DNA from 2 places in the Paenibacillus sp. IHBB 10380 genome. Region 2 is predicted to be linked to the other one. Evidence: riboswitches for the same ligand, from Rfam matches in the RefSeq annotation. Region 2 holds a riboswitch; the other holds the start of a gene.
The links. Region 2 has a riboswitch for S-adenosylmethionine ahead of metA (homoserine O-acetyltransferase MetA). Riboswitches for the same ligand answer to the same signal wherever they lie in the genome.
Positions count from the first base shown of each region.

Region 1 (11,525 bases), 2.7 Mb from region 2:
GTGTATAATTTGTTGGTAAGTGCATTAAAGCCAGTAAAACAGCAGTGGATAATGTGGATAATTGTTATACACAGGCTAAAAAACTATCAAAAAATGTCAAAATATATTTTCATATTTTGGCATATATCTACTAAATAACCTTTATACCCATTATTAAACTATTAAAATTCAACTTTTCTATTGTGGTCTCGTATTGACCTCGAAGATCCATATCCGATTATTAACATCTACTCCATAGTCAAATCCAAGTTCATTTATTCCCGGAAAATGACGCTCCATAATCCCCGTACAGATGATGCTAAGCTTTCTCATCTCTTGACACTTATGATGACTAGAGCCTTGCAATCTTGAGGCTTTAAGGCCCTGTAGACAGGTCAGCTGTGTTCCTCCCTTACATAGATTAGTAATAAATAACCCTGGCTTTGCTAGTCGGCCAACCATAGAACGAAACACCCAGTGCCGATGAACCTTCACCATTTTTACCCGATAGTCAATTGGACGTCCCTTAATAGTAGCTAGATATATACCCTGTTGTATTAAATATTTACGTTGCGCCTTCATTCGATTCAAGGCAAGGTATATATTATGAAAATGAGTATGTCTTATCGTTTGAGATAAGTGAGTTAATGTATAACCTTTAGAATCTTTAGTCATTCGAATAACCCCATAACCACCTCCACCTACAATAGGCTTCACTACGACCATCCGATATTTACGTAACATGTACTGTAAATGGGATGGGGATAATATCATCGTATGAGGAATGTATGGAACAATCCTACGATCCGTCAACAACGCTTCAGTCTTTAACCATTTGCTAGCTAATTGTCTTCCCGCCAATGTTACCACCTCCACTTGGCTGATATACCTTAACATACTCGCAAACCTAACTTATTTCTTGGATGATTGTCCATCATCGTCACATGATTTTGGAAATGTTAACTCCAAATCATTCCACCAGAAATATTGGCTTACTACTGTAAATCAGATATACTATGGATAAAATAAGAAGGAACGGCTTCGCCGTCCTTAAAGGGACGGTAACCATTTCTCGTAGAAATATAAGCAAGGTATAGTGGTAATTTAATATTTCTTATATTTTAAAAAAGGAGGTTGGAATCAAGTTGTCACAGTTATTCGAAGTATTATACTGGATCGCCATCGTCGGCATGTCTGCAACACTTGCTTTGACGACCGTGTTGATCTTTGCCATCGGCTTTAATTTTATAAAGAAAAAACGAAGTATTCTTGGTATGAGCTGTATTGCCTTTTCGATAGCAGCAGCTTCTATGGTCGTCCTGATGATCAATCATACATTTATAACCCCTGCCTCCTAATCAATTATCAAAATACCTACCAACATTCCTTTTTTATCGGAATGTTGGTAGGTATTTTGAATTGGATACCATACAACATAACAAAAAAACCTCCTAGAAGCGTGTGCAAATGTCACACCACGGTTCAAGAGGTTGGAATTCACGTACATTTAACTATTGTTACTTATACCTCGAACGTTCTTTAACCTCAATTAACACTCGCCCTCAGCAGCTGGCTTCCCTGCATCCTTCGCTGTACGGAAGCTTGATCCACAACCGCACGTAGCTGATGCATTCGGATTATTGATGGTAAAGCCCCCTGACATACCTGACTCTTCGAAATCAATTTCCAGGCCATCCAAATATTTAATGCTTTCTTTATCCACGACAATTTTCATGTCATTCACATTCATATATAGATCGTTCTCTGTCTCATCATCGTCAAATCCCATGGCGTATGAGAAACCGCTGCATCCACCTGGTTGTACACCAAGACGAAGAAACATATTGGGAAGTTCTTGTTCAGAGAGCATCACTTTTAATTTATCTGATGCTGTTTCGCTAATATTAATCATGGTTTAACCTCCTCTTTCTAAACTTCTTTCTTGATTCCACTTACATAGACAAGTGTTACTCAATCTAACGAGTGTCTAACTTATTTCTAATTGTTCCTATCCCAAGTATACTCCACAACCTCGTTGCCCTCAAGTGAATCAGTGAACTTCTCTTATAGTCAACCCCTTTTTTCCTCTTCATCATATTGCGAAGCCTGCAAACAGAGGTCTATAATAGGAAAGGAATGAAGTAGAGATAATTGTCAGTATTTATTCACAAATAGACAAGGGTCTATCGAACAGGAGGAACGATCACGATGTCTACACTCGTAACGCCTTTTACAGATAACAAAATGACAGCGATCATAGAAAAGGTACAGAATGGCGAACGTCTTTCCATTGAAGACGGTGTCTATCTATATGAAAGCGATGATATTTTGACATTAGGGCAGCTAGCTAACCAAGTAAACTTACGCAAAAACGGAAAAAAAGTATACTTCATTGAGAACATGAGCCTATATTTCACGAACGTATGTGAATCTTATTGCGCTTTCTGTAATTTCCGTAAAGACCAAGGAGAAGACGGTTCATATACGCTTTCAGGTGAAGAGATGGTTCAGTACGTCGATCAACATATTCACCCAGGTATTCGCGAATTCCATATTGTTGGTGGACATAATAGTCACGTACCTTTCCAATACTATGTAGACTCCTTACAAACTTTAACCGATCATTATCCCGATGTAACATTAAAGGCTTACACAGCTGCTGAGATTGAATTTTTCACGCGGATAAGCGGTCTCAGTACTACTGAAGTATTACAAAGTCTTCAGAAGGCTGGATTGCAGTCCCTAACGGGTGGTGGGGCTGAAATTTTATCAGATCAATACCGTCAAAAAATGAAAGTCGATAAAGCGAATGTGGAACAATATTTAGACGTGCATCGTTCTGCTCATCAATTGGGTATGAAGACACATACGACCATGTTATACGGCTCTATCGAAAGTCATGAAGATCGAATTCGGCATATGGTTCAAATTCGTGAGCTTCAAGACGAAACCAATGGATTTATGGTGTTCATTCCTTTGTCCATGCAACCGAAGAATAAGAACGCGGGAATTATGCGTCGCAACTCTGCTTATGAGGATCTTAAGACCATCGCCATTAGCCGCCTAATGCTGGACAATATCGATCATATCAAAGCCTATTTCATTAATATTGGTGCTCAATTAACCCAAGTTGCTCTAAGTTTCGGTGCTTCCGATGTTCATGGCACCATCATTAAAGAACGTATTAGCCACGCAGCAGGCGCTTTAACTCCAGAAGGCTTAACTCGCAAAGAGTTAATCTGGCTCATTAAAGGAGCTGGACGCATTCCAGTTGAACGTGACACTTTCTATAATGAGATCCAAGTGTACGAATAGCACGCAAGTAGCATCTATGTGCGGATAAAGAGAGGTATTATGTTATGAGAAAATTGGTCGTACTTGGCGGAGGATATGGAGGACTCGCGATCATTCAAGAGCTCCTTAATAACCATCTTCCTGAAGATGTAGAATTGGTATTGATTGATCGAATGCCCTTTCAAGGACTCAAAACAGAATATTATGCACTAGCAGCTGGAACAGCATCTGATTTCGATCTACGTGTCTCCTTTCCAATACACCCTAAGCTCACCATCAAATACGGTGAAATTACTTCCATTGATCTAGAAGGTAAAAGAGTACTCTTATCGCAATCAGATATCATTGAATATGATTATTTAGTCATCGCTTTAGGATGTACCGATCGTTATCATGGCATTGAAGGTGCCGAGGAGTACACTAGAAGCATTCAGACCTTCTCAAATACACGTCAGACCTATCAGCAATTGAACAATGTGAAGCCTTATGGGAACGTTAATATTGTTGGGGGTGGACTTAGTGGTGTAGAGCTAGCAGCAGAACTTCGTGAGAGTAGACCTGATCTTAATATCGCCATTCTCGATCGAGGTAACCGTGTGTTATCCTCATTTCCATCTAAATTATCTGTCTATGTAGAACATTGGTTTCAGTCACATGATGTTGCTACTCGTTCTCAAATTTCAATAACACGTGTAGAAGATGGCGTGCTGTATAATGGAGATGAAACGATTCTCAGTGATGAGACGATTTGGACAGCAGGTATTCAACCTGTCAAAGTCGTTCAGGATCTCCTGATTGCTAAGGACCCCGGTGGAAGAGTTATACTCAATTCTTTTTCTCAAATACCAGAATATACTGATGTGTATGTCATTGGAGATTGTGCAAGTCTACCCTTCGCTCCAAGTGCACAAGCTGCCGGCGCACAAGCAGAACAAGTAGCTCATGTTATTCTCGCTTTGTGGCGAGGAGAGACACCGAAACTGAATGCTCTCCACCTCAAAGGTACTTTAGGGGCATTAGGCAAGAAGGCTGGATTTGGACTTATGGGTAAAACATCCGTTATGGGACGAGTTCCACGTATTCTAAAAAGTGGTGTACTCTGGTTATCTAAACGTCATTTAGGTTAATCTAAGTCTAGGTTCTCCCAAGCTTCTGCTTCCTTGATCTTTTCTATAATGACATTATATAATTCATCGGAGCTGTTCGCTGACACGTTTTCACCATTAACCATAGCGTAGGGCATCATGTAGCATTGGCCACAGTTGCTCAGGCAACCATATTCAATGACATCATAATCAGGGTTGGACTCCAATTTATCCATCACTTCATCCGTACCGAAATGCATATTATTCGTGCAAAATTCTATGATAGGTCTCATTCTCATTTCACCTGCTTTACTTATATAGAAGAACTAAAGACTAACATGGAAGACGTAAACTTTAGTTCAATCTATATAGCCATTTTATTTTGTGATCATTTGTACTATAATAACACTTAGGAAGGAGTTGAACAAAATGAGCGAAAACGCACAAAGTACCATGTATGATGAGGTATTAGAAGTGTTGGATAAACTTCGTCCGTTCCTACAACGCGATGGCGGTGACGTGGAATTGGTCGACGTAGAAGACGGCATCATAAAACTCAGATTAATGGGTGCCTGCGGCAGTTGCCCAAGCTCCACCATTACTTTGAAAGCTGGGATTGAACGTGCACTTCTTGAAGAAGTTGAAGGTATACAAGAAGTTGTCCAAGTATTCTAAATCCTACATCTATAGAAATATAGAAACAAATATATGGTAAACAATGAAGTCTTGGTCTCCTCGAAAGAGTCTACCAAGACTTTTTTTATAATATTTGAAAGTATAAAATTTCTATCCTTATTTCATGGGTAAACGAATGTCTCCTACGGAGATGACAAACTCGTTTATCCTTGATTACTTATCCATGGTCTTATGGGATCAAGGCCTCCAGAAATATCCATGATGTTCCCTGTGATAAAGTCAGAATCCTTGTGACATAAATACTGAATAACCCGTGCAATATCCTCTCCACTCCCAGGTCTACCCCGCGGAGTCTCCAAATCCTCTACATGCTCAACCTCTGCAATTGATTTTTCTTTGTTCATTCCCCTGATATCTCCTGGACACACCATGTTCACCGTAATACCATAGGGAGCCTCTTCCACTGCTAATGTCTTCGTGAATGAGACAAGCCCTGTCTTAGCTGCTGCATAAACAGCACGATGTGGCCAAGCTCTTGCCTCCCCCGCATGACCAAATCCGAAATGAATAATCCGTCCCCAGTTCTTCTTGCGCATTGAGGGAATAACTAAGTGATCAAGTAGCATTGCCCCAATCAAGTTTCCTTGAATGAGGGATATAATCTCGGCCTGCGTATATTCAAGGAACAACCTGCGCTCACGAATAAATGGACCGGCGTTGTTCACAACAATATCTGGACTTCCTAGCTGTTGACTTACTTTATCTACTAGCTCTTCAAGCTGCTTCGAATCTGAAATATCTGCACGAACAGCTATACATTGCACACCTTTAGCTTGAATGGTAGCACGTAATTGTTCAGCCTCCGCGGCACTATGGACATAATTAAGAGCAATATGACAACCTTGATCGGCTAATGCCAGCGCAGTCGTCTTACCTAACCCCTTTGCACTACCCGTAATTAGGGCTACTCTACCATTCAAGTCTACTCCTCCTCCAAACAACGATGATTCTTTAAGTATAAAAGATTTAAGTCTACGCTACAAATATAAATCCCGCAGAACCAAATTGGTCCTGCGGGATTGGATAGTTGAATCGCATAATCGTTATAATCAAATAACCTCTTTAAAATGCTGGTATTACAGCGCCTTTGTAGTTATCTTCAATGAATTTTCTAACGTCATCAGATGTTAGTGCATCCACTAATTTTTTGATAGCTTCCGAATCTTTGTTATCTGGACGTGCTACTAGAATATTCGCATACGGATTGTCTTTACCTTCAATGATAAGTGCATCATTGACTGGATCTAGACCCGCATCAAGAACAAAGTTTGTATTAATAACAGCTAGATCAACTTCCTCCAGTTGACGCGGTAAAATAGCTGCATCATTCTCTGTAATTACAAATTTCTTCGGATTCTCGGTAATATCACTTAGCTTAGACTCTACTTTATTCTCATCCTGAAGCTTAATTAAGCCACTCTTAGCTAATAGGCTAAGCGCCCGACCGCCATTGGTTGCATCATTTGGAATAGCAATTTTAGCACCCTCTGGTAGCTCATCGATAGATTTGTACTTTTTGGAATACGCTCCAAGAGGCTCCACATGAACAGATGTTACAGAGACAAGATCCATACTGCGTTTATTGTTCTCAACATCAAGATAAGGTTGGTGTTGGAAGAAATTAGCATCTAATTGTTTCTCATATAACTGTGTATTGGGTTGAACATAATCTGTGAATTCTATAATTTCTAGTTTGATTCCTTCTTTTTCTAGCTGTGGTTTAATATGCTTTAAAATCTCTGCGTGAGGTACAACTGTAGCCCCCACCTTCAATGTTGTTTCATCACTTTTACCGCATGCCGATAAGGCTACTACCAGTGCGATACTTACAAAACCAAGTGTCCATTTCTTCATTTGTCCATTCCCCTTTTCTTCGATAAGAATAATATGAATTATATGCGACCGAATTTATATTCGGGTATTACTATAATCACGCAACCATTATTTTCTTATAAAATGACGTACAAGCCGATCTCCTGCCATTTGAAGTAATTGTACTAATACGATTATCAGTGCTACGGATATCAACATCACTTCCATCTCATAACGATAGTAACCGTAACGGATGGCTAGGTCACCTAATCCACCTCCGCCTACTTGACCCGCCATTGCGGTGTAGGACACAAGCGTAACCACGGTAATGGTTATCGCTGCTAAGAGACCTGGTCTAGACTCTGGAAGTAACACACGTAGGATAATCTGACTTGTAGAAGCCCCCATCCCCTCCGCTGCTTCGATAACACCACGATCCACTTCTGCTAATGCTGTCTCCACAAGCCGTGCGAAGAAGGGTACTGCACCTACAACTAGCGGTGGAATTGTCCCTAGTACTCCCATGGATACCCCAACGATCCCTTTCGTAATTGGGATCATAGCCACTATCAGAATGATAAATGGTACCGATCGCAAAATATTAACAACAAAAGACAAAATAGTATACGTGAAGCGTACTTTCTTAGAAGCTGAACGTGACGCAAGATAAAGAAATATTCCGAGTGGAAGTCCTAAAATAAACGTAAATACCGCAGAAGTACCCAACATACTCAATGTAGCTAGTATGGCAGTTCCAATCTCGTCCCAAACAATTTCAGAGAAATCTAAGCTAAGAATCATTCCATCACCTCCACATCAAGACCTTGCTGAACAAGCTTGTCGATAGTTTTTGCAATACCATCCTTCTCACCCTCAAAACGTACAATCAATTGACCATAAGGAGTATCCTTGATCGTAGATATCGTACCCTGCAGGATAGCAAAATCCACTTCAGTCTCTCGTACTGTCTTCGACAGAATTGACCCATACGTTTTTTCACCTAGGAAGGTAATTTTCACGGCTTGAGAGGATGCAAGATGAGTGGCATGAATAGCTTGTTGTAACAGTTCGTTACCGCTAGCTTCGCCACGAATAAAGTCTCGTGTAACGGCATGTTTAGGCTTAAGAAACACTTCCGTTACTGCTCCATACTCAACAATTCCACCTTCGTGAATCACTCCAACACGATCGCAGATACTTTGGATAACATGCATCTCATGGGTTATGAGAACGATGGTTAGTTTGAAACGTTTATTGATGTCTAGCAGTAGCTTCAGAATAGAATCTGTTGTCTGCGGGTCAAGTGCTGATGTCGCTTCATCACACAGCAGTACTTCGGGATCACTTGCAAGTGCACGCGCAATACCTACCCGTTGTTTCTGCCCACCAGAGAGCTGCGCTGGATACTTATCACGATGCTGCTCTAGCCCTACAAGGGCTAACAATTCATTAACCTTCTTTTCAATCGTTTCTTTAGATGTATGAGCTAAGCGCAAAGGAAACGCAATATTGTCATACACCGTGGCAGAGGATAGCAAATTGAAGTGTTGAAAAATCATACCTATTCTTCGTCGTTCTTTCTGCAACTGCTGGGTGTTCAGTGCAGTTAAATTTACACCATCTACCCATACTTCACCTGATGTAGGTCGCTCTAATAAGTTGATACATCGAATAAGTGTACTTTTACCCGCACCTGAATGTCCGATGACTCCAAATATTTCACCCTTCTCAATTGACAGATCCAAATTAGATAGTGCGGTAGTTACTCGACCACCTTTACCGTACTGTTTCGTCAATTGCTTTAATTCAATCAATGTAAGTCCCTCCTTCGTTCATGACGTATATCAAAAATATAGAAAAGAAAACATAAAAAGCCCATTTCACAGTATGAAAAAGGGCTCTCTTTGTGTAAAGACAATGCCTCTCATCTGCCAGAAACGCCTGTATGCGATCTGTAGGAATTAGCACCATGACATTAAAGAGTGATAACGTTCATTACTCCTTAATCGGTTGCCGGGCTTCATCGGGCCTATCCCTCCGCCTCTCTCGATAAGAAAATACGATATGAAATTAAGTATTGTTAGTATAGAATCTTTTATGATGTTTGTCAAAAAGAAAAATTCACCTGTTAGGTTGAATTAGAATTAGCATTTAATGTTTTGTTGTGCCATTGATCATGAATATAATGGTAAGCAGCAGAAAGAGACTTGCAAATCATGTCCATGCCTAGCTTCAACTCCAATAAATGTTTATCTACATCTTCCAGCACGATTTTGTCGTGAAGTCCTTGGTGCCGTTGCCAGAGATCATCTTCCATCTCCGTATTCATATAGTGAATTTCTGCATTTCTGCGTTTCCTCAAGATATTAATAGGCTCTCGATAATAATCCTTAATCTCTGATAGCTGTTCACTCAAAGAGTTATGCTGCTTGTAGAGGGTAAGTTGTCGCATTACTGAAAAATACGAATATTGAGCTTTGACCTTTGCTGTCTGTAAATTATATTGCTCATTCAAAACTGTGCCTAGCTTGTCCAGTACAGAAAGTACACGAATAAATCCATTCTTGTAGAAATAAACATATCGCGCGTAGTCCATTTGTTCCTGAGTTGTCATATCATCCATGAATCCCATTTTAATAGATCTTCTAAAGAAGGCGGCAGCAACGTAACTTTGCTCCAACTCCGAAAGTGAGAAGATAAGGCCTCGTGTCCAGACCTCTATCTTACGTAGATCATGCGTTGGGTCTTCGCTAACATTCATTTCCTCCTGTAACAACTGGATGGTCTGTAACATAGCTTGATTAGCATCTTCTATTAACGGATTGTTATCCTCATGGGATAAATCTACAAGTAACTTACGCAGCATGGCAAGCTCTCCCTGATTATTTATTCTCCGATATCCGATATAATAATCTTCCTAGAACTGTTTACCAACAATCATAGCTGGATATATCACATCTTTACAATGCCACATGCGGTTCTGATGTAGTACAGGGAAATCATGGGCTAGTGAGTACGGTTAATGACGGCAGGCTTGCTTAATTGCCATACTCTTACACTAAGGTAACAAAGAACTCCAAATAAGGAGGAAACAAGCAGATTATGCAGTAAAGCAGCAAACACATATAGCTCACCGTTTCCTAGAGCAAAGATGATTCCAGCACCACTGAATACCTGCATTAAGCACAGTAATACCGCTGCAACACCTAACATCTGAACCTCACGATTACCTTCATGTTTACGATAGGCGAAATGAGCCATCGTAGCTATCATTATAAATAACAATAGGGCAGCGAGTCGGTGAATGAAGGCAATTCCGACTCCACCGGTTAATTCTGGAATCACCTCGCCATTACAAAGAGGCCAACCTGAACAACCTCCTGCTGAATTGGTATGACTAACGTAAGCTCCAACATAGACTACAACGTAACAATAAATAGTCGTAAACCAAGTTAAATTCCTAAAAGCTATGCTTACTCGTGGTAATAGTACAAGTTCTAAATCACCTTTGGATTTACTAAATCTACGTATCCCTAGTGCAAGCATTAATGAGCTGGCAAAAGCGATCAGTGAAAATCCAAAATGAAGCGCCTTAATAGCAGATGATTGATCCTTGATTACTGCGAGCGCACCCATTACAGCTTGCACTAATACGAACACTAAAGTCATCACAGCATATACTCTTAGATCCCGACGCTTGTTATACAGCCAGAATGCAATAACAGTAGCGAGGGCCAATAACCCTGCCATTCCGCTGACCAGTCGGTGTGAATACTCAATAAGCGACTCCACCGTATGAGCTGGAACAAACTTCCCGTGACACAGTGGAAATTCATGACCACACCCAAGACCCGATCCCGTTTTAGAAACAAACGTTCCTCCTACAGTAGCAAAGAACATAACAAAAAAAGTAGCATAACTCAACCATTTCAATTGTTTAGCACTCAAATATCTCACCTGCGATCAAATTTTGGTTATAACATATACAGAATACTTTCCAATTATACCTGATAAGTATAACTCTACCATAGTCCCTTTGTGACAAAATGTTCACAAAAAATCACGTCACTCAGCGGAGTGACGTGATTTTTTTACTTGTGAATTGTGTTATACACATCTACAGCAGTTTGTAGGAACTGCTCAATTTCCTCTTGTGACTTCCGAAGCTTGTTCACAAACCGAACTAATTCTCTTCCGTCTGTGTAAGCAACAAAACTTGGAATTCCCAAAATGTTCTGTTCTTGACTTACGCTCCCAACCTGATCTACGTCTACCTCAACAAGAGTCAATTCGTGTGTAAATTTCTTCTCAACCTCAGGCATAAACGGATGGATATATCTACAATCAGAACACCAATCTGCTGTGAATAAAGCTACGGTTAGTCTTGAAGATTGAATAGATACATCAAACTCCGCTTTCGAAGTTACTTTCTCCATTAAGATCTACCCTCTTTAGTTTCTCTTATTTTATTTAAGTGAAACAAAATAGAGAGTGGAAGTCAAATTTTTAACACATACTGTGGGTAGGAACTAATCTGTTAGTCTAATCTACCTAGAAAGGAAAATCATTATGCCTGATATGCATCCTACGGATCCCCACCGATTCACTGAGATCATGAGCCTTGTAAGTACATTCCCTAAGAATGTAACCGAAGTGGTA
Region 1 covers NZ_CP010976.1:416,855-428,379, reverse strand. The annotation lists gene UB51_RS01705 (YheC/YheD family protein) at 178-840, opposite strand; gene UB51_RS01700 (hypothetical protein) at 1,125-1,337, shown strand; gene UB51_RS01695 (HesB/IscA family protein) at 1,529-1,891, opposite strand; gene mqnE (aminofutalosine synthase MqnE) at 2,188-3,294, shown strand; gene UB51_RS01685 (NAD(P)/FAD-dependent oxidoreductase) at 3,339-4,400, shown strand; gene UB51_RS01680 (YuzB family protein) at 4,397-4,651, opposite strand; gene UB51_RS01675 (NifU family protein) at 4,788-5,033, shown strand; gene UB51_RS01670 (SDR family oxidoreductase) at 5,198-5,974, opposite strand; gene UB51_RS01665 (MetQ/NlpA family ABC transporter substrate-binding protein) at 6,117-6,908, opposite strand; gene UB51_RS01660 (methionine ABC transporter permease) at 6,996-7,664, opposite strand; gene UB51_RS01655 (methionine ABC transporter ATP-binding protein) at 7,664-8,680, opposite strand; SAM riboswitch class I at 8,788-8,922, opposite strand; gene UB51_RS01650 (Cthe_2314 family HEPN domain-containing protein) at 8,995-9,732, opposite strand; gene UB51_RS01645 (COX15/CtaA family protein) at 9,873-10,814, opposite strand; gene UB51_RS01640 (thioredoxin family protein) at 10,958-11,302, opposite strand; gene UB51_RS01635 (DUF2515 family protein) at 11,436-11,525, shown strand, end outside.
Region 1: it holds a riboswitch for S-adenosylmethionine, as region 2 does, so the genes downstream of both, UB51_RS01655 (methionine ABC transporter ATP-binding protein) here and metA (homoserine O-acetyltransferase MetA) in region 2, are expected to answer to the same signal.

Region 2 (11,525 bases):
GTATATACATGATCGTAACCTAAGCTTTCTTCCAAATCTACAATATAACGTTCCAGTGTACGGCGCAGCTTAGCCCCTTTTGGAAGCCAAAGAGGAAGCCCTTGACCCACAAGTGGTGAGAAAGTAAAAATCTCTAATTCTTTACCTAGTTTACGGTGATCACGTTTCTTAGCTTCTTCTAGAAAGTGCAAATGCTCCTCTAACTGAGCTTTTTTAACAAAAGCTGTTCCGTAAATCCGTTGCAACATTTTATTCTTACTGTCCCCGCGCCAGTAGGCACCAGCTACATTCATAAGTTTAAAAATCTTGATCTTGCTTGTGGATGGTACGTGAGGTCCCCGGCATAAATCGAAAAACTCACCTTGTTCATACATCGAAATAATGCTATCTTCAGGCAAATTATTAATGAGCTCCAGCTTGTATGGATCACCAAGTTCACCGAATATTTGTAGAGCCTCTTCACGACTGATCTCTTTACGAGTAATCGGTAAGTTCTCATTAATAATCCGTTCCATTTCCTTCTCAATCTTCTGCAAGTCCTCCGGGTTAAGAGCATGCTCTAGATCCATATCATAATAGAATCCGTCTTCAATAACGGGTCCAATACCTAAATGAACTTCCTTATTACCAAACAATCGTTTCACCGCTTGGGCCATCAAATGTGCTGTACTGTGACGCATAACCTCTAAGCCCTCGGCAGAATCCAAAGTCACGATTTCAATGAGCGCTCCCTCTTCTAGGGTTGTGGATAAGTCCACTACTTGCCCATTTAACTTACCTGCTACAGCACTCTTCTTAAGCCCACTACTAATCGATGCTGCAACATCTTCAATACTACTACCCTCTGCATACTCTCGAACCGAACCGTCTGGTAATTTGATATTAACTGCCACGTCAATTCCTCCTTCATATTCTATAAAAAGACAACAAAAAAAACACTCATCCCAGTAAGGGACGAGTGTTATACCCGTGGTTCCACCCTAATTCAACAGTTGATATACACTCATTAAAGCTATGTATATTCAAGTCCTTCATCAGCATTATATAACGGAATGACCCGGCAATTCTTACTGTTCAACCAATATTCTCGGCAGAGTTTCATAATCGCAGCTACAAAGGGGTAAACCATAGCTGGTAACCGAAGGGAATTTCAGCCTCTGTTCCCTCTCTCTAAACGGTCCTTGTCTAAATGGCTCATGTCTTTGTCATAGCTTTTGGTGAATTCATCAATCATTATAATTCTGCCTTCACGAATCGTCAAGTTATATCTTCTCTTTTTCTTTGAAGAAAGCTTGGCATTCTGGACAAGACCGACAAATCTCAACTCTTTTATCAAAAATTTGGATGATGGTATTTATCGCTGGCATGTGAGGTTCGCGCGTGTGGATAATCACTTTAGCAGGGCAAACAGAAATGAGTGTGCTTACAACCACATCTTCCATTTCCATATCCTTCTGATCTAATCTTTCCACAATTACGCCATCTTCTGGCTTTTTCTCTAGTGGATTCATGACTTCGTCAAACAATAACAACTCCTGCCCACTCTTATGGATCACATGTACTACAGGAATCTGTGGCTCTTGGAAATATACAAAGTACTTCAGTAAACTTACAAATTCCTCGTACTGTCGATCGACTAAGAATTCATCCACCGCATATTCCACAATTTCTCTTAGTTCGGAGGCGTATTCCCTTTGTCTGAACATAATAAATCCATCCAGATTAAAGGTTGAATACTCCAACAGACATTTTTCTATTGGCTTAATCAGCTTTTTATGTCGACGTTTCCATGAATCATTGGGTGATTCTTCCCCTTTGGCCAATAACGATAAACAATGTTCTACGACGCGTTCGAGTTCCTCCTTACCAGAGAAATCAAATTCTTTATCGAGAAGCCCCTCCACTATTTGTTTTTCCTTAATTTCTAATATGATTTCAGCGACTGCTTCCGCCACCGAATGAAATAAGGAGGATTTCTCATCTCCCATGGATACTTTCTGTTCACTCCCCGTGCATTTCCATACTGATATTCCATCTTGGGTAGCGTGACTCAACTTCAACGATCTGAATTTTTTATGTAGTTCCTTATTTTTCTTTGTAACGATACGGTAGAATGAATCCTCTTCTTGTGAGGAACCTGTCTTAACAGTTATTCTGAACCATTCCATGGAGATCACTCCTTTCGTTATCCTTGTTAAGTATATGGTCTCTGAACAAGGGATATACGGAAGGGGTTAATGGAAAACAAGCTAAGATTTCTCAGGTAGTACTTCTTGCTACGTTTGAAGGGTTCGTTATCGGATTTGTAGCGCTGTCAGCCGATCATAGATAACCTTTATCCCCTTTACTCACATTCCTTCTGTTTCATTTCTTTTCAAAAAATGACGTAAAAAATCCCCGCTCTCAATGAAGAAAGCGGGGTTAAAATATAAAGATTAGTTCTGCATCACGAAATCACGATCAGCATGAGTGCCTTCTTCGAATACTTTTAATATATCGTATCTTGTATTGCGTTGTGCTGGAATTTTACCTGCTTCACGGATCAAGGTAAGAATGGATTCAATGTTCACTTTATGAACAGCTCCCGCTGAAGAAACCACGTTCTCTTCCATCATGGTACTACCGAAATCGTTACAGCCATAGCTCAGAGACAATTTACCTATTTCAGGACCCATCGTTACCCATGAAGACTGTAAGTGTGGCACATTATCAAGTATGATTCGTCCCATTGCTACAGTCTTTAGGTAGGCTTCAGGGGTTTCACGTTCACGGACAAGATTCGTATTATCGGGCTGGAAAGTAAATGGAATGAATGCCAAAAAGCCTTTAGAGTTATACTTATTACTAATACACTCATCTTGGGCTTGACGAATTCGCAGCATGTGCAAAGCTCGTTCTTCCATCGTCTCACCGAATCCAATAACCATCGTTGCACTTGTATTCATGCCTTGTCTGTGTGCAATTTGCATAATATCCATCCACTCACGCCAAGTTCCCTTAAGACGGCTAATCTTCGAACGGATGCGATCATCCAGAATTTCAGCTCCGCCCCCAGGAAGAGAATCTAGTCCAGCTTCATGAAGCAGACGAACGACCTCTTCCAACGACAGACCTCCTGAAACTTCCTGCATCTTAGTAATTTCGGCAGGTGAGAAGGAATGCATCGTAACATTAGGGAAACGTTGCTTAATCGCCTTAAGAAGATCTGTATAATAGCTGAATGGAAGATCTGGATTGGTTCCACCCTGCATTAGAATTTCTGTACCCCCAACATCTTCGGTTTCTTTGATTTTCTGAAAAATCACTTCATCCGGTAATACATATCCTTCAGGTGAACCCGGCTTACGATAAAATGCACAAAAGCGGCAATATGTATCACATATATTGGTATAGTTCACATTACGACCTATAACAAAAGTTGTGATCGGATCCGGATGTTTCCGTTTCATGAGAATATCCGCTGTGTGCCCTAACTTCTCAATCTCATCGCTTTCAAACAATCTAACACTATCTTCCAGTTCAAGGCGTTCGCCTTTTAGTACTCTATCTAGGATACGGTCTACCGTACTCATCGACTGGTAACCTCCCTTAATAAATTTATAGATATTTAGACATGATATCATATGGTGACTTTTCCATATTAACATATTGTGTAGGATAGAAAAACTTAAATCATAAACAATAAACCTCTTCCCAAAATTCAAGAAAAGAAAAAAGGGACTATCTTAAGTCCTGTGTCAGTATAGACACCCACTTTGGACAGCCCTTCTTCCTTATCCTCGTAAAGCTTGGTCAAGATCCTGGATTAAATCCTCAATATGCTCAAGTCCAACCGAGAATCGAAGTAATCCATCAGTAATCCCACGTGCAGCTCGAACTTCAATTGGCATAGCCGCATGAGACATCATGGCTGGGTAAGACAATATACTCTCAACAGCACCTAAACTTACTGCAACTAAAGGTATTTTAACACTGTTTAACACTTGTTTAGCCCGCTCACCAGAGCCCACGTCGAAGGAGACCACTGCCCCATAACCTGTAGACTGCTTCTCATGATTCTCACGCCCTGGATGATTGGTTAAACCAGGATAGTATACGTTCACGATATCACTACGCTCATCTAGCCAAGTTGCTAGCTTCATGGCACTAATCTCACTATGATTCATCCTCGCTTCTAACGTTTTCATTCCACGAATAAGTAGCCAAGAGTCTTGAGGTCCAAGAACCGTACCTAGTCCATTCTGTAATTGCTTCAATTCATTTCCTAGCGAAGCTGTGCGAGCTACGGCTAAACCTGCAAGAACGTCACTGTGACCCCCAAGAAATTTGGTAGCACTATGTAACACAATATCCACACCTTGCTCTATTGGACGCTGAAATAGCGGTGTCATGAACGTATTATCTAGCAGAGTAATGAGCTCATGCTCCTTAGCCCAATTCGTAACCGCAGCAACATCCGTAATTTTCAAGGTAGGATTAGAAGGAGTCTCCATATATACCGCTTTTGTATTAGGTCTCAACGCTGCCTTAACGTTCTCTAGATCTGTCATATCAACAAAGGTAGTCTCAATACCGAGTCTACTTAAAATACTCGTTAATAAGCGGTATGTCCCCCCATAAACGTCTTCCGTCACGATCATGTGGTCTCCCGATGAGAACATCATAAATGTGCTAGAAATCGCCGCCATTCCGGAAGAGTATGCGAATCCTCGTTCCCCACCTTCCAACAAGGCAATATAATCTTCCAATGCTTGACGCGTTGGATTCCCTGAACGACTATAATCATGCTGTGGTGGGTTAAAAATATCTTCATGATGAAACGTTGATGCCTGATATATCGGTACACTCGAAGCTCCAGTAGTACGATCAAATTCTGACCCGAAATGGAGTAATTTCGTTGCAAAGTTCAACTCGTTACGGGACGGATCTTTGGGTTCACTCATCGCTGTTCTCCTCCTTCGATTTCTTGACGAGCTGCATCAAGAGCCCCACCAAGATCTGCAATCAAATCATCCACGTGCTCAATCCCAACCGAAAAGCGAAGAAGACGGTCATCTACGCCAATAGCTTCACGAATCTCAAGTGGAATGTCTGCATGAGTCTGCACAGCTGGATAGGTCATTAAGGATTCTACGCCACCTAAGCTTTCTGCAAAAGCAATCAGACGAATATGTCTTAATAGCGGTTCTACATAGCGGGCATCCTTCACTTTGAATGAGAATATTCCTGTGTTCCCACTACATTGCTTTTTCTGAATATCGTGACCTGGATGATCAGGTAGAACAGGATGGAACACCTCAGCAACAGCTGAGTGAGTGAGCAAATATTGAGCCATTTGGATGGCATTACTTTCATGACGTTCCATCCGAAGTGCTAAAGTCTTCATTCCACGCATTAATTGGTATGCATCCGTTGGACCAAGAACAGCCCCGATGGAATTGTGTAAGAAGAACATTTCTTCAGATAACTCTTGTCCTTTAGTAATAATTAGACCGGCTAGGACATCGTTATGGCCACCCAAATATTTGGTAGCACTGTGAACGATAATATCAGCTCCTAATTCAATTGGACGTTGAAAGAACGGCGTCATCAGCGTGTTATCCACAATGGTAAGTAACTTATGTCGTTGTGCCCATGTACAGACAGCTTCAATATCCGTAATCATCATTAATGGATTCGTCGGCGTCTCTATAAAAACAGCTTTCGTATTAGGGCGTCTGGCGGTCTCCAGAGCATCTAGATCATTCGTATCTACATATGAAGCACTTACGCCGAATTTAGAAAGAATTCGTTCTAATAGACGGTATGTCCCTCCATACAAGTCCAGAGATACAATCAAATGATCCCCCTGTCCAAATAGTGCAAAAACGGTCTGCAATGCAGCCATTCCTGAGCTACATGCGAACCCTGCATCCCCTGATTCTAGTTCAGCAGCGGCATCTTCTAATACTTTACGTGTTGGATTCTTCGTACGAGAATAATCAAATCCTGTGCTCTTCCCAAGTCCAGGATGACGGAATGCAGTAGCTTGATAGATCGGAAAATTAACAGCTCCTGTCACAGGTTCTTCAATTGAACCCATTTGCGCCAATCTACTCTCAATTTGTAATGATTTCTTCTCCATACCATATCCCCCTTATTATCCGTCACTATATTTGTGGCCACACTTCAGCAGTCTCGCCTATATCAAAAGGTGTTTCTTGGTATACATAGTAATTGAGCCAGTTTGCGAATAATAAATTAGCATGCGCTCTCCATACAGCAGGCGGAGTACGATTAGGATCATTGTTAGGATAATAATGTTGTGGAAGTGCCATAGTCATGCCTTTCGCAATGTCCCGTTCATACTCCCATTTCAACGTGAAAGGATCATACTCAGCATGACCGGTAACAAAGATTTGTTTACCATCCTTTGTAGCTACTAAATATATTCCAGCCTCTTCAGACTCAGATAAAATCTCTAATTCATCGATCCCTTCGATATCCTCCCGGCGAACCTCTGTATGACGGGAATGAGGAACATGAAATAATTCATCAAATCCTCTCAACAGTTTCACATTAGGCAAGGCCACTGTATGTGAGAATACGCCAAATATTTTCTCGTCCATATCCCACTTAGGAACGCCGAAATGATGATACAGTCCAGCTTGAGAAGCCCAACAAATGTGGAGAGTTGAAGTAACATGCGTCTTACTCCATTCAAATATTTCTTGTAGCTCACCCCAATAATTAACTTCCTCGAAATCCATTTGCTCGACAGGAGCCCCCGTAATAATCAAACCATCGAATCGACTGTATTTCACTTCATCGAATGTTTTGTAGAAGGTTCTCAAATACTCCTTAGAAGTATTCTTAGACGTATGGGAACTCGGATGAAGTAGCACAATATCTACTTGAAGGGGTGAGTTTCCAAGCAGACGAAGAATTTGAGCTTCTGTTGTTTCTTTCGTAGGCATTAAGTTAAGAATAGCAATACGTAGTGGGCGTATGTCTTGATGATAAGCAAGGCTCTCATCCATGACAAAAATATTTTCCCCCATAAGAATTTCTTTAGCAGGTAAAGCGTCTGGAATCTTGATTGGCATTATGATTACACTCCTTTGGCTGAAGCTGGCGATAACCATATCTGAGGAAAGCCATTTATAAACAAAAATGACCCTTATCCAAATTTAGGAGAAAGGTCATAATTGCTTAATATATGCGCCTCTCTCATCTCTCAGCAAATGAAGCCACCATGGGCATCATTTCCTGCAAGAATTAGCACCGTGCGTCGTTAAACGCCGGTTGCCGGGTTTCATCGGGCCTGTCCCTCCACCTGCTCTTGATAAGATTTCGCTGTATTCATTTATTTTAATATTTAATAAATTAAATTACATTTAACATGTAATTATGACTAACTTTAAATCATCTATCCTGCTTCGTCAAGAACCGAAATTCATTTTCATTTTCCCCACTCACATTTGCCTTACGGATGCATAGTCTATAGACTAGAAATAGATGATTATAATTCTTCTTGTAAGGTCGATGACCCGGCGTTATACTATACAAGTATTGAAACTCGGTAATGAAAGAGGTGACATGGAAGATGGATGGCGACCCCAGGCCTGAGCTGTTTCAACTTGCAGTACAACCGCATACAATGAGAATAAGCTTATCGGTAGTGGGCAATATTCATTTCCATGTGAAGAGTATGTAGCTTATACTTTCTCTTTAAAATCTCCCCCTGATAAAGCATTCTCTTTCGTATGCGCGTAATTGGCGCTTCCCCACGCAACCTTTGGGGATGAAGGAGTGATACTAGATGAAGATACGTTTGGTAAATGAGGGTGTGTTCACCCCAATTGACAACATTGAACTTACATTAACCCCACCTACAGAAGGATTCTACTGGATTGATGCTGACGCACAAGACCTCATAGAGCTACAACCCTTATTCTCACTACATGACTTAGCAGTAGAAGATTGCCTACATGAAGATGAACAACGTCCTAAAATTGAAATATATGAGAGCCATTACTTCATAGTCATCAATAGCATTCGATTCGATGATGAGGAAATATTCTTACGCGCACTTAGCGTATTCTTGGGTAGACATTATATTATTACGATCACGAATCAGAAAATTAATGAACTTCGCACATTAAAACCCATACTTTGGGAACAAGAAGTTAGCGAACCCGATCGATTCCTATATCTACTCATCGACTTAGTTGTAGACAACTATTTCTCCGTTGGTGACCGAATTGAAGCCAAGATTGAGAAATTAGAAGAAGATATCCTGATGCGCACCAAGAAAACTCATCTGATTGAAATTATTGGGCTCCGAAGTGAAATATTATGGCTGAAGAAATCACTCGTGCCACAAAAAGAAGTAATTAATATCCTTAACAAGAAAGATCTCCGACTAATCGACGATCAGTTGCAAAAATATTTTAGTGACATTTATGAAAACACAGTAAAAATATCCGAAACTTTTGAAACGTATCGCGATCTCATGGGTAACTTACGTGAAGCATATCAGTCCAGTATTGACAATCGTGCCAACGAAATCATGAGAGTTCTAACAGCAATTACCATCATATTCATGCCCCTAACACTTATCACTGGTATCTTTGGTATGAACTTCGTCCATATGCCTGAGCTAGAATGGAAATACGGTTATTATGTGGTCCTTGGCTTTATGGTGGCTTTAGGTTTCGGGATGTTCTATATGTTCCGCAAAAAAGATTGGATCTAAATAGTACAACAGATGGACGAAGAAATGCTCTAAATGCAGAAATTTCTTCGTCCTTTTGTTTATGCTAGCTTACGTTTCTCCTAGAGTCCAACATTCTACGAAAGCGGATGCGGATCATCCGTATACGTTCATATAGCAGTTCAGTACTTCCAATCTTTACAGATTCCTTATCCGTCCCATAAACACGTTGCAGTACAGGCTTCAAGAATGTATCCCCTAACTCCTCAAAAGCTGACCATACAGCCACTTGTTCCTCATGATTCATACCCTGTAACTCAATCTCTATCAAGGTCTCTGTACTATACCCCGCCTTCTCTAGCTCCTCCAAAGCTTCAATTAACTCTTTACGTTTCACATTGCATTCTTGTCTTAATTGATCCAAATTCTTCTTCTCTGAAATACCTTGTAGTAGTTTATGATGCATTCTATATTTATCAAGCTCATCTTTATACTTCTGCTCCTTCTGCTTAAATACCCATGCTGTATACACTTCTTCACTTAATGAGGTGTATACCCAATCCAACGGAAACCGATGACGCCGTTCAACGAGAGAAGTAATCTCCAATATATCTGTTCCGTACTCTTCTACTTTATTCACTCCAACTCCAGGTAGTTGTAACAACTCCTCCACGTTATGTGGTATGAAAGTACTAATAAGTCGAAGGACTTTGTTGCTTGCAATGAAATAGGGTGCTTTATGTTCAGTTCCTGCCCTCTTGCGTCTCCATGAACTTAATTGTACATATAGTTCCTCACGTAAATGGAGCTCACTGTAACAATATAACTTCTGCACTGTACTCCCTTTGCCTCGTAGTTCCTCATCTTCATGGAATACACCTTCAATTAAGGGCCTATACCCCTCCACTAACTTCATTGCCAGACCATGTCGATAAATGCACAACATTTCATTCCACGATATCCCTTCATACCATATGCTATCATTTGTTTCATCACCTATAAGTAAATCTCTCCAACCTAGATGCCATATTCCTTCCTCTTCTCCAATCCATACCTGTGCTGCTAATACTTCATCGCTTCCCAATTCCTTCACCAGACGATTCATAAATACGATTTGCATGACACACGCCTCCCTTGTTTCAGTACAACACAAAAAAAGCACCCCTCTTACATAAAAGTAAGAGAGGTGCTTCCTCATTATTTCACTGCTATACTGTTAAACCAATAATAACATAAACTATCCTATCGTCAATCATCTTATACAAAATGGGTGAAATTATGACAACGCCATCTTGGCTAATGCCAATGCACCACAAAGACCTGCATTATCACCCAGTTGTGGCGAGACAATATACTGTTCAATATCGTCATTTAGAGCTGAATGTTGAACATAACCATTCAACAGATTTTTAAGTTCCTTATGAATAAGTGGGAACAACTGTGGCTGCTTCATAACGCCACCACCCATTATAATCTTCTCAGGTGATACAATCAATATGTAATTCATTATGGCTTGGGCTAAGTAATAAGCCTCCATTTGCCATGCAGGATGATCAGCACTTAGTTCAACGGCTGGGACACCCCAACGCTTACTAATGGCCGGACCTGCTGCAAGCCCTTCCAAACAATCTCCATGATAAGGACAGAATCCCTCGTAGGAATCTTCTGGATGACGACGTACTAATATATGACCCATCTCAGGATGAGATAAACCGTGTATTAGCTCTCCATTAACAACTATACCCGCTCCAATGCCAGTACCTACAGTAATATAAAGACAACTGTCTTTTCCCTGTCCAGCACCCCATAGATGTTCACCCAGAGCAGCTCCATTCACATCCGTATCAAAGCCAATAGGAACGTTAAATTGTGAACTCAGATGTCCTACAATATCGTACTGACTCCAATGCGGCTTAGGTGTTGTAGTTATATAACCGTAAGTAGCACTTCCCTTCACAGGGTCGATCGGACCGAATGATCCCACTCCGATAGCTTGTACTCCTTTACCTTCAAAAAAAGAGTCCACCTTTGCCATCGTCTCAGCGGGTGTTGTTGTCGGGAAACTTACCCGTTCCTCAACCTTTCCATCTTCCGTTCCTATTCCACATACAAATTTAGTGCCTCCAGCTTCAATAGCTCCCAGTAAATTCATTCTAAATACCTCCTATATGCTTTAGATACCTGGTGAATTACATCAACAATTCATTTATTTCTATTTATTCAGGCTATTTCCGAAAACTAACGTATTACTTAGCAATCTACCCGCTTTGGTTATAGTTCTTCCATTACCATACATTGCAGAGGAAGCCCCACCGTCCAGATTCATAGCCTGTTTGACACCCATCTTACTCATAATTTCAGCCCATTGTTTCATAGTGGCTCCAGATACAGTTGCAATCATGACTGAGCCATCTGCTTTAACGGCAATACCGCTACGCGCAGCAGAACTACTCAAAATTTTCTGATCCTGAAATCCTTCTCCAGCAGGCGATAAAGAAACCTTACCATCCTTCACGAGGCGTGGTCCCGCTCCAACAGCGGTAACAACATCTTCCCATGGGATAGACTTTCCATTAGGATCTTTATAAGCAACATTCATCTCTACCGTTGCTCCAATCTCGAAACGATCTGCCATTGACTTTTGTGTGCCACTATACACAATAACATAACCTTTTGGAGGAATAGCCACATTATTATTAGACATTATATCTTTCACCTTACCATCCACAATCACAACAGCAATCCCACCCTTAAAGCCTACACGTGCTCCACGATCTTGGGTAAATAATATACTGTTACTTGCGTTGACCGCAGGGGTACGATTGACAAA
Region 2 covers NZ_CP010976.1:3,488,902-3,500,426, forward strand. The annotation lists gene thrS (threonine--tRNA ligase) at 1-893, opposite strand, end outside; gene ytxC (putative sporulation protein YtxC) at 1,263-2,168, opposite strand; gene mqnC (cyclic dehypoxanthinyl futalosine synthase) at 2,436-3,572, opposite strand; gene UB51_RS15580 (trans-sulfuration enzyme family protein) at 3,774-4,943, opposite strand; gene UB51_RS15585 (aminotransferase class I/II-fold pyridoxal phosphate-dependent enzyme) at 4,940-6,124, opposite strand; gene metA (homoserine O-acetyltransferase MetA) at 6,150-7,085, opposite strand; SAM riboswitch class I at 7,207-7,331, opposite strand; gene corA (magnesium/cobalt transporter CorA) at 7,802-8,737, shown strand; gene UB51_RS15600 (HRDC domain-containing protein) at 8,802-9,815, opposite strand; gene UB51_RS15605 (ROK family protein) at 9,972-10,847, opposite strand; gene UB51_RS15610 (phosphodiester glycosidase family protein) at 10,908-11,525, opposite strand, start outside.